Regions from separate parts of the Streptomyces sp. NPDC041970 genome, predicted to be linked through region 2. Evidence: riboswitches for the same ligand, from Rfam matches in the RefSeq annotation. Region 2 holds a riboswitch; each other region holds the start of a gene.
The links. A riboswitch is a leader RNA that binds a small molecule or an ion and turns the genes downstream of it on or off. The one in region 2 is predicted to bind cyclic di-AMP.
Positions count from the first base shown of each region.

Region 1: linked by a shared signal. The riboswitch ahead of ACZ6EJ_RS12710 (transglycosylase SLT domain-containing protein) and the one ahead of ACZ6EJ_RS00425 (M23 family metallopeptidase) in region 2 are both predicted to bind cyclic di-AMP.
Region 3: linked by a shared signal. The riboswitch ahead of ACZ6EJ_RS21460 (M23 family metallopeptidase) and the one ahead of ACZ6EJ_RS00425 (M23 family metallopeptidase) in region 2 are both predicted to bind cyclic di-AMP.
Region 4: linked by a shared signal. The riboswitch ahead of ACZ6EJ_RS26075 (M23 family metallopeptidase) and the one ahead of ACZ6EJ_RS00425 (M23 family metallopeptidase) in region 2 are both predicted to bind cyclic di-AMP.

Region 1 is NZ_JBVJCD010000019.1:67,457-70,296, reverse strand. Features, by position in the region: gene ACZ6EJ_RS12715 (UbiA family prenyltransferase) at 1-736, shown strand, start outside; gene ACZ6EJ_RS12710 (transglycosylase SLT domain-containing protein) at 870-1,595, opposite strand; cyclic di-AMP (ydaO/yuaA leader) riboswitch at 1,599-1,754, opposite strand; gene ACZ6EJ_RS12705 (FAD-dependent oxidoreductase) at 2,237-2,840, shown strand, end outside.
Region 2 is NZ_JBVJCD010000001.1:91,651-94,490, reverse strand. Features, by position in the region: gene ACZ6EJ_RS00425 (M23 family metallopeptidase) at 64-987, opposite strand; cyclic di-AMP (ydaO/yuaA leader) riboswitch at 991-1,151, opposite strand; gene ACZ6EJ_RS00420 (tyrosine-protein phosphatase) at 1,607-2,419, shown strand; gene ACZ6EJ_RS00415 (DUF6126 family protein) at 2,439-2,612, opposite strand; gene ACZ6EJ_RS00410 (helix-turn-helix domain-containing protein) at 2,677-2,840, opposite strand, start outside.
Region 3 is NZ_JBVJCD010000048.1:30,451-33,290, reverse strand. Features, by position in the region: gene ACZ6EJ_RS21460 (M23 family metallopeptidase) at 378-1,160, opposite strand; cyclic di-AMP (ydaO/yuaA leader) riboswitch at 1,175-1,338, opposite strand; gene ACZ6EJ_RS21455 (M16 family metallopeptidase) at 1,557-2,840, opposite strand, start outside.
Region 4 is NZ_JBVJCD010000081.1:18,738-21,577, reverse strand. Features, by position in the region: gene ACZ6EJ_RS26080 (PP2C family protein-serine/threonine phosphatase) at 1-1,009, shown strand, start outside; cyclic di-AMP (ydaO/yuaA leader) riboswitch at 1,236-1,388, shown strand; gene ACZ6EJ_RS26075 (M23 family metallopeptidase) at 1,400-2,434, shown strand; gene ACZ6EJ_RS26070 (PrsW family intramembrane metalloprotease) at 2,534-2,840, opposite strand, start outside.

The sequences.
Region 1 (2,840 bases), on a different contig from region 2:
TTCCGGTCTCGGCGGGCCGCGGTCGGCCCTGGTCACGGCGGCGGTGCTGTGCGGGCAGCTCTCGGTGGGCTGGTGCAACGACGCGTACGACGCCCGGCGCGACGCGCGCGCCGGTCGCCGGGGGAAGCCCGCGGCCGACGGAACGGTGGGGGTGGGCACGGTGTGGGCGGCTGCCGCGGCCGCGCTCGCCCTGTGCGCGGTGCTCTCGCTGGCCTGCGGCGTCCTCGCCGGTACGGTGCACCTGACCGCGGTCGCGGCCGCCTGGCTCTACAACCTGCGGCTCAAGGCGACCGCCTGGTCCTGGCTGCCGTACGCGGTCGCGTTCGGGGCGCTGCCCGCGGCCGTCGCGCTCGCGCTGCCCGGCGGTCCCGCGCCCCGGTGGTGGGTGGTGGCGGCCGGGGCGCTGCTGGGCTTCGCGGCCCATCTGGCCGACACGCTCCCGGACATCGCCTCGGACCGGGCGGCCGGTGTCCGAGGGCTGCCGCACCGGCTGGGCGCCGCGGGGACCCGGCTGCTGCTGCCCGCGCCGCTCCTGGCGGCCGCGGGCGTGCTGGCCCTGGGGCCGCCCGGTCCGCCGGACGTGTGGGGGGCGGCGGCGCTGGGGATGGCGGGCGCGGCGGCGGTGGCGGGCCCGGCGCTCGGCCGGCGGTGGCGCAAGGCGGCGCTGGGCGGTGCGGTGGCCGCGGCGGCGGTGGACCTGGCGCTGCTGCTGGTCCGGGGGGCGGGCGCGGCGTGACCGGGGTCCGGCGCGGGCGGGTTCCGGCCAGGATCGTACGGCGCCCAGGGGGGTGACCGGCCCGGCGCGTGCGACGGCGAAGGGGCCCGGACCGCGCGGTCCGGGCCCCTTCGTCATGCGCGGGCGGCGGGGGTCAGTACGCGCCGAAGACGTTGTCGATGGAGCCGTACCGGTCCGCGGCGTAGTTGCACGCGGCGGTGATGTTGGCGACCGGGTCGTAGCTGTCGGTCGAGGTGCCCGGCACGTGGTAGGCCTGGAACGTGGGGTCGATGACCTGGAGCAGGCCCTTGGACGGGGTGCCCTTGACCGCGTTGGAGTCCCAGTTGTTGACGGCGGCCGGGTTGCCGGAGGACTCGCGCATGATGTTGCGGTGGATGCCCTCGTAGCTGCCGGGGATGCCGTGTTCGGCCATGATCGCCAGCGACTCCCTGATCCAGCCGTCGAGGTCGTTCGTGTACGCGACCGGTGCGAGGGCGGTCCGCTCCGAGCGGTCGGCCCGGTCCGCGCTCGCGGTGCGGGCGGCGGTGGGGGCGGCCTCGGCTCCGATGGTCAGCACGGTGCCCGGCCGAAGAAGATCGGGATTGTCGCCGACGGCCTTCCGATTTCCTTCGTACAGCTCTTTCCAACCGCCGCTGACGGAATACTCGCGGGCGATCTTGGAAAGGGTTTCGCCGAGCACCACGGAATGTTTGGCGGGGGCGGCCTGCACCGCGGAATCCACCGGGGCGGCGGGCGCCGCGACGGCGGTGGCGGCGCCGATCACCGGAAGGGCGAGAACGGCTCCGCCGGCGGTCGCGGCGAGGAGGCCGCGGCTCAGTGACGCGGACAGGGAACGGCGGTGCTTACCCAGTGCGGGCATGGGGTTTTTCCTCTCCGGCGCCTACGGGGTGAGCTGTCGGGTTCAGACGGGAGATGTCTGGCCGCACGGTGTGCGACTTCACCCCTAGCCGTTCCGGCGACCGGATCGGCGACTTACCTGGGTCCCCCGCTCCTGCCGTGCGGTGAGTGAGTTCGGATTCCCGGACGGCGGCAGGATTAGGCGTTCCGTCCGGATTGACGGTGACCGTAGGCGAGAAACGCCGGACGAAACAAGCTCCGCATTCCGTCCGGCCGTGCGCCGACAAGATCGAATGACGGAATTCCCGATCGATTCCGTGCCGTCGCCGCGTCAACTTTCCCCGTGCGTACGGAAACCGTTCCTTCCGCTTTCCCGTCCGGACCCTGCGGGGTGATGCTCGCCACTCGCTCCGGCTCCGCCCGAAATGGGAGCAGACATAAGGTCTAAGTGCCCCAATACCTCTGTTACGGATAAACAGTACAAAAAAGGCAGATCAGCCATATCTACACCACAAAGCGGACCTATCGGGCATCTGCGGGAGGGCCGGTCGAGGGGCCCGCCGGGCGATCGCTTACGGTGTGCGGAGGAGCTGGTAAGCCCACCCTTACCTCGACGTACGCTCTACCTGCCCGCGTTCGCCCGCCCCGAAGGAACCCCACGCCATGACACGCCCCGTCCGCGTCGCCATCGTCGGAGCCGGCCCCGCCGGCATCTACGCTGCGGACGCGCTGCTCAAATCCGAGGTCTGCCAGGAGCCGGGGGTGTCGATCGACCTGTTCGAGCGGATGCCCGCGCCCTTCGGCCTGATCCGGTACGGGGTGGCCCCCGACCACCCGCGGATCAAGGGCATCGTCAAGGCGCTGCACCAGGTGCTGGACAAGCCGCAGATCCGGCTCTTCGGCAACGTCGACTACCCCCACGACATCGGCCTGGACGACCTGCGGTCGTTCTACGACGCGGTGATCTTCTCCACCGGCGCCGAGGCCGACCGGGCCCTGGACATCCCCGGCATCGAGCTGGAGGGCTCCTACGGCGCCGCCGAGTTCGTCTCCTGGTACGACGGGCACCCCGAGGTCCCGCGCACCTGGCCGCTCACCGCGGAGAAGGTCGCCGTGCTGGGCGTCGGGAACGTGGCGCTGGACGTGGCCCGCATCCTCGCCAAGACGGCCGACGAGCTGCTGCCCACCGAGATCCCGGACAACGTGTACCAGGGCCTCAAGGCGAACAAGGCGCTGGAGGTGCACGTGTTCGGGCGGCGCGGTCCGG
Region 2 (2,840 bases):
ACGCCCGAGGGGCGGTGCGCCGCAGCGCACCGCCCCTCGGACCGCTCACGGCCGCCGCTCGGCTCAGACCGAGACGCCGTGCTGGCGCAGGTACGCGATCGGGTCGACGTCCGAGCCGTAGCTCGGGCCGGTGCGGACCTCGAAGTGCAGGTGCGGGCCGGTCGAGTTGCCGGTGGAGCCGGAGAGCCCGATCTGCTGGCCGCCCGAGACGGTCTGGCCGACGGAGACGTTCAGCGAGGACTGGTGGGCGTACTGGGAGTACATGCCGTCCTCGTGCTGGATGACGACCTCGTTGCCGTACGAACCGCTCCAGCCGGCCGAGACCACGGTGCCGGGGCCGATGGCGCGGATCGGGGTGCCGGAGGCGGCCTGGAAGTCCGCGCCGGTGTGGTAGCCGCTGGACCAGCTGGAGCCGGAGGCGCGGTACTGGGTGGTGACGTTGGCGGAGGCCAGCGGGGTGGTCCAGCCGGAGCCGGTCGCCTCCGAGGAGCCGGTGGGCGCCGAGTCGTCGGCCGAGGCGGTCTCCGCCTGCGGGGCGGCGGCCTTCGGGGCCTTCTTCGGAGCGGCCTCGGGCGCCGGGGCGGCCTTCTTCGGAGCGGCCTCGGGGGCCGGGGCGGCCTTCTTGGCGCCCAGCGTCAGCTTCATGCCGGGGAAGATCAGACCGGGGTTCTCGCCGACGGTGGAGCGGTTGTCCTGGTACAGCTTCTGCCAGCCGCCCTTGATCCGGTGCTCGGCCGCGATCTTGGACAGGTAGTCGCCCCGGACGACGGAGTACGTCCGGGGAACGTCCCGCGAGGCGGCGGGAGCGGCCTGCGGAGCGGTGTGCGCCACGGCCACCGCGGCGGCGGGCTGCGCGGCCGGGGCGGCCTGCGCTCCGGTGGCGGCGACGAACGGGAGGGCGATCGCGGCCCCGCCGGTCCCGGCGGCGAGGACGCCGCGGGAGATCGGGCCGGACTTCGGTCGACGGTGCTTACCCTGTGCGGGCATGGGGCTTTTCCTCTCCGGCGCCTACGAGGTGAGCTGTCGGGTTCGGGCTGGAGATGCCCGGTCGCCGTCGGCGACTTCACCCCGAGCCGGTCCGGATCTCTCCGGGGTCGGCGGCTTACCTGGGTCCCCCGCTCCTGCCACGCGTGAGTGGGTGGGTGGAATTCCGGGCGGCGGCAGGATTAGGCGGTCCGCCCGGATCGACGGTGACCGTAAACGAGTCAGGACGCACGGAACAAGCCGCCGGTTGCACCGGACATTCACCGGTGCGAGCGCGCTCCGGAATTCCCGTCACACTCCGTGGATTAAGGATCTTGACTTTCCGCGCGGGAAACGGGAAAAGGACGAGGCATGATCGCCACAGACCGTCACGGATATGATCCCGCTCACCCACCTGATTCCATCTCCCCCATTAGCGGGGCATGTTCTACGAAATGCAGCAATACGGACATAGCTCGGCCGCCCCTGTCGACGGGGCGTCAGATGTGCCGGCGCGGCGCGCGGCGCACCGCTTCCGTTCCGGCGCGTTCGCCCGCCCCGCCTCCCCGGAAGCGATGTCGTATCGTCACGGGAGCGCGAGCGCCGACGAGCCGCGCCGCCGCCAGAGACGCCAGGAGCCCCCGTGACGCAGCAGGTGCCGCAGGTCCCGCCGACCGAGACCGCTCTGACCGGAGTCCGGAACTTCCGCGACGTGGGCGGGCTGCCCACCGCGGACGGGCGGCGCACCGCGTTCGGCAGGCTCTACCGCAGCGGCCACCTGGCGCACGCCACCGCCGAGGACACGGCCTTTCTCGCCGGGCTCGGCCTGCACACGGTGTTCGACTTCCGCAATGCCGCCGACCACCGGCTCGACGGGTACGACGTCGAGCTGCCCGGTGTCCGCAATGTCAGCATTCCGCTCTCGGACCCGGCCGACGGCGCCGAGTTCTGGCGGCTGGTGCGCGACGGGAACATCGAGCAGCTCCGATCCGTCCTCGCGGGCGGGCGGGGCGCCGAGCGCATGGTCCGGATGTACCGCGCGATGATCGAGGAGCGCACCGCCGAGCACAGCCGGGTCCTGCACGCGCTGGCCGAGGACAGCGTGCCCGCGCTGATGCACTGCGCGGCGGGCAAGGACCGGGCCGGCCTCGCGATAGCGGTCGCGCTGCTGGCGGTCGGCGTCGAACGGGAGGCGATCGAGGAGGACTACCTCAAGTCCAACGAGGCGCACCGCCGGTACCGGGTGCGGCGCGCCGACACCTCCGGGGCCGGACTGTCCCCGGAGGTGATGGAGCTGCTGAACCCGCTCTTCGGGGCGCGGCCCGCCTACCTCGCGGCGGCCTTCGCGAGGATCGAGGAGCTGTGGGGCACGACGGACCGCTACCTCTCCGAGGGGCTGGAGCTCTCCCCCCGCACCCGCGAGCGGCTCCGCGAACGGCTGCTCGACCAGGAGTGAGCCGGGGCGCGGCGCGAGGTCACTCGCCGCCGGCCACCACGAAGAGCAGGTAGAGGAAGGCGGCGATGACGTGGCCGGCCACCAGGTAGGCGAAGAGGCGGATCACGACGCCGCGCGGCATACGGCGCTCCTGCGGGTCCTCGTTCGGACGGCGGCCGGGGCCGAGTGGGTCGTAGTGCTCGGAATCGGACATGGGGGTCCTCTCTGCCGGCCGCACGGCCGGGACGGACGAAGGGGGCGGCGGACGGGACGGCCCGTCAGCGCGCGGGGAGGCCGCTGCCCGCGCAGAGGTCGCCGACGGGGGCCTGCAGCAGGGTGTGGACGAACAGCAGCTCCGCGCCGCAGCGGTCGGTCGCCGCGATCCGGTGCGGTGTGAGCGAGTCGAAGTGGGCGCTGTCACCGGGGCCGAGGTCGTGCACGG
Region 3 (2,840 bases), on a different contig from region 2:
CGGGTGGCGGGTGGTGGGCCGGGTGCCCTCGGAGGGGCGGTGGGCGCGACGGTCGGCGGTGGGCTCGGGTGCACGCCCTGGCTCGGGTTCGAGCGGCGCGCGACGGGTCGGCCGGGGATCCTCCGGACTCGGCGCGATACGGGCGGGTCGACCGGTGCCCCGCCGGGCGCGGCGCGGCGCGGACGGATCGGCCGGGGACCCGCCGGGCGCGGCGCGGCGCGGACGGATCGGCCGGGGACCCGCCGGGCTCGATGCGGCGCGGGCGGGTCGACCGGGCCCCGCCGGGCTCGGGCGGGCGCGGCGGGTCGCGGACGGTACGCGGACGGCCCCGCACCGCCGCGCGGTGGCGGGGTGCGGGGCCGTGCGGACCCGGTGGGTCAGAGGCTCAGGCCGTGGGCGCGCAGATAGCCGACGGGGTCCATGTCGGAGCCGTAGGCGGGGCTGGTCCGGGCCTCGAAGTGCAGGTGCGGGCCCGTGGAGTTGCCGGTGGAGCCGGAGAGCCCGATCTGCTGGCCGGAAGCGACGCTCTGGCCGACGAAGACGCCGATCGAGGAGAGGTGGCCGTACTGGGTGTACGTGCCGTCCGCCATCCGGAGCACGATGTTGTTGCCGTACGCGCCGCCCCAGCCGGCCTCGACGACCGTCCCGGCGCCGACCGCGACGACGGAGCTGCCGGAGGGGGCGAGGAAGTCCACGCCGGAGTGGCTGCCGGAGGACCAGAGCGAACCGCCGGACCGGTAGCCGGTGGTGACGTGGCTTCCGGCGACCGGGAGGTGGAAGGCGTTGAGCCGGGCGCGCTCGGCGGCGCGGGCGGCGCGGGCCTTCTCCTCGCGGATCTCCGCGGCGCGGGCCTCGGCCTTGCGTCGGGCCTCCGCCTTGGCCTTCGCCCGGGCGGCGGCCTTGGCCCTCGCCTCGGCCTGCTCCTGCTGCGCCTGCGCCTGGGCGTCGATCTGCTCGGCGAGGGAGGCGTCGAGGGCGATGGCCTGGGTGAGGCCGGTGTCGGCCGCGCCGGGGGTCTCGGTGTCCGCGGCGAGGGCCGGGGAGGCCAGCGAGCCGATGACCCCGGTGCCGGCCAGAGCCGCGATGCCGGCCGCCCGGGCGCCCCGGCGGGCGAGGCGGCTGGAGGCGCGGTGCTTCCCGGCAGGACGGGTGAACGCCATGGAGGGGCTGAATCCTTTCCTTCCTTCTCGCCTACCGGGTTAGCTGACGGGTTCGGAGCAGGAAGGTCTCCTACGGACACCGCCCCCATCCGGGCGCGGCCTCCGATTCACCCCAGGGACTGTGTGGGTCCCCGGCTCCCCAGGCTCGCGCCTGACGGGGACTCGGCGATGACTGCCCGGCGCCGCGGCTGCGGCATACGGGTGACGGACAGCGGAGCCGACGCTAAGCCGGACGGCTTCCCGACGCCAAGCCGATCAGACGATTTGTCGCACATCCCACAGGGCGGAACACCCTCTTCTCCGCGAAATCCAACAGAGCGCCCGTATCGGGCAAAGGGGAGGAACCCGGCGGACTCTCGTCCGCCGGGGTCCTCCTCGTCCGGATGCGCCGAGGTGTCAGCCGGTGACGACGGAGACCTCTCCGATGCTGAGGGCCTTCACGGGCTCCGCGATCCGCGCCGCGTCCCCCACCAGGACCGTGACCAGCCGGTCCACCGGGAAGGCGCTGACCACCGCGGCGGTCGCCTCCACGGTGCCCGTCTCCGCCAACCGGGCGTAGAGGCGGGCCTGGTAGTCGTCGGGGAGGTGCTGCTCGACCTGGTCGGCCAGCGTGCTCGCGACGGAGGCGGCGGTCTCGAACTTCAGCGGGGCGACGCCCACCAGATTCTGCACGGCCGTCTCGCGCTCGGCGTCGGTCAGCCCTTCGGCCGCCAGCGTGCGCAGGACCTTCCACAGGTCCTCCAGCGCCGGACCGGTGGACTCCGTGTCCACCGAGCCGCTGATCGCGAGCATGGCCGCGCCGCCCGCGTCGGGGCCGCTGGAACGCAGCACCTGGGCGAAGGCGCGCACCCCGTAGGTGTAGCCCTTCTCCTCGCGCAGCACCCGGTCCAGCCGGGAGGTGAGCGTGCCGCCCAGGCAGTACGTGCCGAGCACCTGCGCGGGCCACACGCTCTCGTGCCGGTCCGGGCCGATGCGGCCGATCAGCAGTTGGGTCTGGACCGCGCCCGGACGGTCCACGATGACCACCCGGCCGGTGTCGTCGGCGGTGATGGGCGCGACCGGGTACTCCCGGCCCGCGTCGCCCGACCAGTCGCCGAGGGTGTCGGCGAGCAGGGCGTCGAGGTCGATGCCGGTGAGGTCGCCGACGATCACGGCCGTCGCGGTGGACGGGCGGACGTGGGCGTCGTAGAACGCGCGCACCGCGGCCGCGTCGATCCGCCGGACCGTCTCCTCGGTGCCCAGGCGCGGACGGGACATCCGCGCGGTGGCCGGGAACAGCTCCTTGGAGAGCTGCTTGGCGGCGCGGCGGGAGGGGTTGGCCTGCTCGTGCGGGATCTCGTCCAGCCGGTTGCCGACGAGGCGCTCGATCTCGCTCTCGGTGAAGGCCGGGGCCCGCAGCGCCTCGGCGACCAGCCCGAGGGCCTTCGCCAGCCGGGAGGCCGGGACCTCCAGGGAGACCCGGACGCCGGGGTGGTCGGCGTGCGCGTCGAGGGTCGCGCCGCAGCGCTCCAGCTCGGCGGCGAACTCCTCGGCGCTGTGCTTGTCCGTGCCCTCCGAGAGCGCCCGCGACATGATCGTGGCCACGCCGTCCAGGCCCTCGGGCTCGGCGTCCAGGGGCGCGTGCAGGAAGATCTCCACCGCGATGACCTGCTGGCCGGGGCGGTGGCAGCGCAGCACGGT
Region 4 (2,840 bases), on a different contig from region 2:
GCTGATCGCCGCGCCGTTCTTCTCCCGGCCCAGGACCGTCCGCACGGGGGTGGCCGCGCTCCTCGCGGTCACCGTGATGCGGTTCCTCGACGGGGTCTCCACGCAGGTGGTCCCGGTCATCGAGATGGTCACGGTGCTCACCGCGGCGGTGCTGGCCCTCGTCATCAACGGGGTCGTGCGGCGCGGCAACGAGCAGTTGGCCTCGGCGCGGGTCATCGCGGAGACCGCCATGCGGGCGGTGCTGCCGACGCCGGCCGAGCGGATCGGCGGGCTCCAGGTGGCCGCGCGGTACGAGGCGGCGCAGGCGGACGAGTTCGTGGGCGGCGACCTGTTCGCGGTCGCGGACACCCCGTACGGCGTACGCCTGGTGGTCGGGGACGTACGCGGCAAGGGGCTGGACGCCGTCGAGGCGGTGGCGGTGATCATCGGGGCGTTCCGGGAGGCCGCCGAGCAGGAGCAGGCGTTGGAGGGCGTCGCGCAGCGGTTGGAGCGTGCGCTGGCCCGTGAGGGGACGCGGCGGTACGGCCTGGACGTGATGGAGGGGTTCATCACCGCGGTGCTGGCCGAGATCCCGCCCGGATCGGCCGCTCTGCGCCTGGTCAACCGCGGGCACCCCGAGCCGATCCTGCTGCACGCGGACGGCGCGGTGGAGGTGCTCGCGCCCTCCGCGCCGGCGCTGCCGCTGGGGATGGACCTGGGGGTGTGGCCGGACCGGTCCGACGAGTGGGCGATGCCCGCGGGGTCGACCCTGCTGGCCTTCACGGACGGGCTGTCGGAGGCCCGTGACGCGTACGGGAACTTCTACGATCCGGCGGCCCGGCTGCGCGGCCGGATCTTTCCGGGGCCGGAGGAGCTGTTGTCGGCGCTGACCGACGACGTGCGGCTGCACACCGGGGGGCGGGCCACGGACGACCTGGCGCTGCTCGCGGTCGCCCGGCCGGCGGAGGGGCAGCCGGTGCCGCGGACCACGGTGAAGATCGTGGGGCGGGGAAAGGGCGCGAAGGGTTGACACGGTGCGTAGTCGGAGCGCGCCGCTACGCATAACATTTGACATACCGTCAGAAAAAGTGGTGTGGCTGAGCCCTGGTCAAGTCGCCCGATTCCACCCGCTTGTGACCCGTACATCCCCGCCGAGTCCGTTAATGATCAACAGGGACGGCTTGGAATCGGGGCCCGGTGTCTATTAACGTTCGATAACGCAGCGCGGTCGTCCCAGCCGTCGACAGAGGCGGCACCGTGCGCGAGCGCCGAATTCCGCAAGGGAACCGGGGAACCACCTTCATGGGGTGAATCGGACACCTGCGTCTCGTGAGAGGCGGAGGGGCCCGTAGGAGACCTTCCTGCTCCGAACCCGTCAGCTAACCCGGTAGGCGAGAAGGAAGGAAAGGAGTGCGCCCACGTGGCGTCCAACCAGCCTGCCCCTGAGGCGCTGTCACCCTTCGCCCCCGACGACTTCGGAGGCGCGGAGCGGTCTCGGGAGGAGTGGAACCCCACCGCGGAGTCCATCCGTCCGGTGCGCGGCAAGCACCGCGTGGCCAAGCAGCGCGGTCTGGCCCGCAGCTCCACCGTCCTCGGGGTCGGCGTCATCGCGGCCGTCGGCGCGGGAGGCATGGCCACCGCCCAGAGCAAGCCGCCGGTCTCCATCACCCTTCCCGATTCGATCGCGGACAATCTCCCCGACGCCAAGTCCCTTCCCGGTGTCGGCGCCCTCATGTCCACGGAGACGGGCAGCGCCCCGGTCGTCGCGACCGCACCGCTCACCACCGCCGGCATCACCACCGCGGAGGCCGAGGGGGGCGCCACCGACGCGGGCGAGGCGCTGCGCGCCCGCATCCTCCAGCAGGCCGAGCAGCAGCAGGCCAGCGCCGACGCCGAGGCGAAGGCCGCCGCCGAGGCCGCCGCGGCCGAGAAGGCCGCCGCCGAGGCGAAGAAGCAGCAGGACGAGGCCGAGGCCAAGGCCGCCGCGGAGAAGAAGGCGGCGAGGGAAGCGGCGGAGCGGAAGGCGGAGGCCGAGCGCCTCACCAGGCTCGCCGCCAGCTACTCCCTGCCCACCGCCTCCTACACGATCACCTCGACCTACGGGCAGTCCGGTGCGCTGTGGTCCTCCGGCCGGCACACCGGCCTCGACTTCGCCGGGTCGGCCGGTGCTCCGCTCAAGGCCGTGCACAGCGGCACGATCACGTCGGCCGGCTACTCCGGCGCGTACGGCTACCGCACGGTCCTCCGGCTCGATGACGGCACGGAGATCTGGTACGCCCACCAGGCCTCGATCGAGGTGTCGGTCGGGCAGCGGGTCACCACCGGCCAGACGATCGGCCGCATGGGCGACAGCGGCAACGTGACCGGCGTCCACCTCCACCTGGAGGTCCGCACCGCGGGCGGCTCCGCGATGGACCCGAGGGCCTGGCTGAACAGCAAGGGCCTGCCGGTCTGACCCGTCGAGAACCGGGCCTCCCGGTCCGGGCGCTCCCGCCGAGCGCCCCGGACCGGGAGGCCTCGCGCGTTCCCCGGACCCTGTGCGGGGCGCCGCCCGCTACCGCGGTGTGCGGCGGTGGGTGTGCGGCGCGTCGCCGTACGGGGGGTGCGGGCCCCGGCCGGGGGGTCCGGCGTACGGGGGCTGGTGCGGGAGCGGGGCCGCGTGGGCGGGACCGGGCGGTCGGGCGTGGGCGCCGTGGCCGTACCCGTGACCGGGCCCGCTTCCGTAGCCGGACCCGATTCCTCCGGGCCCGTGTCCGCTTCCGTATCCGCTCGCGTACGGGAACGGGGCTCGGCGGTGGGAGCGCGGGCGGGCCGTGAGGCGGGCGGCGTGGGTGAGGGCCGGGGCGGCGACGGCGCGGCGC